One region of the Streptomyces sp. NPDC058231 genome, then DNA from elsewhere that is predicted to be linked to it. Evidence: riboswitches for the same ligand, from Rfam matches in the RefSeq annotation. Region 1 holds a riboswitch; the other holds the start of a gene.
The links. Region 1 has a riboswitch for thiamine pyrophosphate ahead of thiC (phosphomethylpyrimidine synthase ThiC). Riboswitches for the same ligand answer to the same signal wherever they lie in the genome.
Positions count from the first base shown of each region.

Region 2: it holds a riboswitch for thiamine pyrophosphate, as region 1 does, so the genes downstream of both, thiO (glycine oxidase ThiO) here and thiC (phosphomethylpyrimidine synthase ThiC) in region 1, are expected to answer to the same signal.

Region 1 is NZ_JBHVWN010000005.1:189,472-191,671, reverse strand. It holds gene ACFVXE_RS05765 (YibE/F family protein) at 1-1,179, opposite strand, end outside; TPP riboswitch at 1,252-1,385, shown strand; gene thiC (phosphomethylpyrimidine synthase ThiC) at 1,378-2,200, shown strand, end outside.
Region 2 is NZ_JBHVWN010000057.1:12,571-14,770, reverse strand. It holds gene thiO (glycine oxidase ThiO) at 1-913, opposite strand, end outside; TPP riboswitch at 911-1,023, opposite strand; gene ACFVXE_RS29115 (NAD(P)/FAD-dependent oxidoreductase) at 1,211-2,200, shown strand, end outside.

The DNA of each region.
Region 1 (2,200 bases):
GACGATCTCCTCCGCCACCAGCTCGCTGTTGGCCACCGCCCCCACGCTGCTCTGCGCGATCGAGAACAGCAGCAACAGGGGAAGCGCGGCACCGGCATAGGCGAGCACCAGCGTATTGACCACGGAGGCGATGTGGTCGCGGCCGATCCTGATCCCCGCGCGGTACAGCTTCCGCACACCCATCGACGGATCCGCCTGGTGCAGCTCCCAGACCGCCGACGTCTGGGTGACCGTCACATCGTCGAGCACACCCAGCGAACCGATGATGACGCCGGCCAGCAGCAGACCGCTCATGTCGATGTGCGGGTACAGCCCGTGGATCAGACCGGTGCTGTCATCGGTGTTCCCGGACAGGCTCGCCCAGCCGATGAAGAGCGAACCGAGCAGTCCGATCAGCAGCAGTGAGATCAGCGTGCCGATGACCGCGACCGAGGTGCGGGCGGTCACTCCGTGGCACATGTAGAGCGCGATGAGCATGATCGCGCCGGCCCCGACGACCGCCACCAGCAGCGGATTCGACCCCTGGAGCACGGCCGGGAGGATGAACAGGGTCAGTACGGCGAAGGAGACGGCGAGGGCGACCAGCGCCATCACCCCGCGCAGCCTGCCGACCACGACCACCGCGAGCGCGAAGATACCGGCCAGCAGCACCATCGGGAACTTGCGGTCCACATCCGTCACGGAGTACTGCAGGTCGTGCGGTGCGTCGGGGGCGTACGCCACGACCACGCCCTGCCCCTCACGCAACTGACGCGGGGCGCCGGGCTGGACGATCTCGACGAACTTCCGTCCCTCGTCGGGTCCGGTCGTCACACGGACCGAGGCCTTCTTGCACAGCCCCGGTTCCCGGCCGGTGGCCGATCCCCCCGAGGACGCCGCGGTGTCACCGGTCACGGGTGCCTGCGAGGCGTTCACGTCCTCGCATCCGACCGTCTCGACACTCACCACCTTGCCCTGCTGGGTCTGCCGGTCGAAGCCGACACCGGTGCGCTCGTGCGCGGGCGCACCGCCCGGCCAGAGCACCACCAGACCGACAACGACCGCGGCGGCGAACGGGATCAGTACGGCCGCGATGACCTTGCGCAAATGCTGGGAGACCGGCGCTGCAGGACCGTGGCCGTGCGAGTGGCTGTGGTGCTGGTGTTCCTGCGTTCCGGGGTCACTCTGGAGGGACGTCACAGGGGGGATCATCGCAAGAAGGGAAGAGGCCCTCTGTTCAGTACGCCGCTCCGGGCGTTAGCGTGGTCGCACCTTTGCACACGCGGGAGCTCGGAGCACCGGGCTGAGAGGGCGCTGACATCCGTACATCCGTACGGGGAAGGCTGCGCCGACCGCTGAACCTGTTACCGGGTAATGCCGGCGTAGGGAGTAGGTCTCATGACCACATCGGATGCACGCACGCCTGCCTCGAACCGGGGCGACGAGGCCGGGAAGTCCATCGGCTGGCACAAGGGATACGTCCAGGGCTCGCGCCCGGACCTCCGGGTGCCGGTCCGGCAGGTGCACCTCACCAACGGCAAGGACGTGACGCTGTACGACACGTCGGGTCCGTACACCGATCCCACCACCGATACCGACGTGCGCCGCGGCCTCGCGCCGTTGCGGGAGAACTGGATCACCGCCCGCGGTGACACCGAGGAGTACGCGGGCCGCCCGGTCCGCCCCGAGGACGACGGGCTCAAGCACACCTCGCCCCGTGGCGGACTGCGCAACCTCGACGCGGTCTTCCCCGGGTGCCCGCGCCAGCCGCGCCGCAGCCGCGACGGCCGGCCGGTCACCCAGCTCGCGTACGCCCGCCGGGGCGAGATCACTCCGGAGATGGAGTACGTGGCGATCCGGGAGAACGTCGGACCCGAAATCGTGCGCGACGAGATCGCCGCCGGCCGGGCGGTCCTGCCGGCCAACGTCAACCACCCGGAGATCGAGCCGATGATCATCGGCAAGCGATTCCTGGTCAAGGTCAACGCCAACATCGGGAACTCGGCAGTCACCTCCTCCATCGAGGAGGAGGTCGAGAAAATGACCTGGGCGACCCGCTGGGGTGCCGACACGGTCATGGATCTCTCCACCGGCCGCAACATCCACACCACCCGTGAGTGGGTGCTGCGCAACTCCCCGGTCCCGATCGGGACCGTGCCGCTCTACCAGGCCCTCGAAAAGGTCGACGGCAGGGCGGAGGAGCTGACCTGGGAGATCTACA
Region 2 (2,200 bases), on a different contig from region 1:
CGTGGGCGTCGCGCAGCAGCTCGTACACCCCGCCTGCGGTGACGGTGGTGTCCCAGCCCATCTCCTCACTGGTCGCGCCGACGACGAGCTCGCCGTTCTCGCGGGGTACGAGATAGACATGGCTGCCCCGGACCACGGCCCGCACGGTGCGGGTGAGGAAGGGCGCGTACGGGGCGGGCACGGTCAGCCGCAGCACCTGCCCCTTCACCGGCCGGACCGGCGGTACGACCTCGTCCGGCAGCCCGGCGAGCTGTCCGCTGAGGCTCCCCGCGGCGAGGACGACCTGGTCGGCGGCGAGCTCCGTACCCGCCGCGAGTACGGCTCCGGCGGCCCGGTCCCGCAGCACCGTCAGGCGCCGGACCCAGTCGCGGTGGAAGGCGACCCCGGCCCGCTCGCACGCGGTCAGCAGTGCGGCGGCCAGCCGACGGGGATCGACCTGGTGGTCGCCGTCGACCCGCAGCCCGCCGCGCACCCCGGGCGCCAGCATCGGCTCCAGGCGGCGGCACTCGCGGCCGGTGAGCCACTCCGACTCCAGCCCGGAGCGCTGCTGCAGTGCGTGCAGCTCCCGCAGATGGGCGCGGTCGTCGGCGTCGAGTGCGACCGCCAGGGTGCCGCAGGCCCGGAAGCCGATGTCCTGGCCGGCGGCCGCCTCCAGCTCGGCCGTGAAGTCCGGATAGCGCGCTGCGGAGGCCACATTGAGACCGAGCAGCATCTGTTCGCCGTAGTGGAGTTCGGTGACGGCGGCCAGCATCCCGGCCGCGACCCGAGCGGCCCCGCCGCCCGGATCGGGGTCGGCGACCGCGGTGCGCAGACCACGCTGCGCCGCCCGCCAGGCGGTCACCAGGCCGATGATCCCGCCCCCGACGACGAGGACGTCGGATCCGTGTACGGAGGTGTTCCCCGAGGAACGCATGGGCGTCCAGCCCCTCCCTTCGCCGGCATGACCCGGATCAGGTTCGTACGGTCGGAGGCCGCCCAGCCTCCCTCTCAGCCCGGTGCGTCCGGGCTCCCGCGAGTGTCTTCCGGTGGCCACCCTAAACCTCGCCCCTCCGGCCCGGTAAGGGAGCGGCCGCGGTGGTCCGTCCGCTCGGCGGCCCCGTTCCTCCCGCCGGTCGCCCGCCCGGCTCCGGGCCGGGTCGGGGAGGCGGCGGTGCGCGCGTGGCGGAGCAACCGCGCATCTGACCGAAAGCCAGGTGCTTAAGGTGGACCGGTGAGCGAGCAGCAGACAGAGCGGCCGGAGCCGCGGACCGGGCACCGCGTCGTCGTCGTGGGCGCGGGCATGGCCGGCGTGCAGACCGCGGTGGCCCTGCGGGAACAGGGTTTCACCGGTCCGGTCACCCTGATCGGCGCCGAACCGCACCAGCCCTACGACCGGCCCCCACTGTCCAAGGCGGTGCTGCTCGGCAAGGCCGAGGACTCCGCCTTCGACATCGACTTCGAGGCGCTCGGCATCGAGCTGCAACTGGGCCGGGACGTGACCGGAGTACGGGCCGGCGCGCACGAACTGGACACCCTCGCGGGACCGGTCCCGTACGACGCCCTGGTCATCGCCACCGGCGCGGAACCGGTGGTGCTGCCCGGCTCCGAGGGGGTGCCCGGCGTCCATCTGCTGCGCACCCTCGACGACGCCGCACGGCTGCGGCCGGTCCTCGGCGAGCAGCACACCGTGGTGGTGGTCGGCGCCGGCTGGATCGGGGCCGAATTCGCCACCGCGGCCCGCACCGCGGGCTGCGAGGTGACCGTCGTCGAGGCCGCCGACCGGCCGCTCGCAGGCGTTCTGCCCGCCGAGGTCGCCGCCCCTATGACCCGCTGGTACGCCGAGGGCGGGGTCGAACTCCTCACCGGAACCCGGGTGGAGCGCGTCGAGCCCGGCCGGGTGATCCTCGCCGACGGCCGTACGCTCGCGGCCGGAGCGGTGGTCGTCGGAATCGGCGCCCGGCCCGCCACCGGCTGGCTGGCCGGCTCCGGCATCGCGCTCGGGCCGGACGGATCGGTGACCGCGGACGACGCGCTGCGCACCTCGCTGCCGGATGTGTACGCCGTGGGGGACTGCGCCTCCTTCCCGTCCGCCCGGTACGGCAGCCGGCTCCTCGTCCACCACTGGGACAACGCCCTCCAGGGCCCGCGGACGGCCGCGGCCAACATCATCGCCGCCGGGGCGGCCGGGACACCGCCGCCGCCGGCGTACGACCCCGTGCCG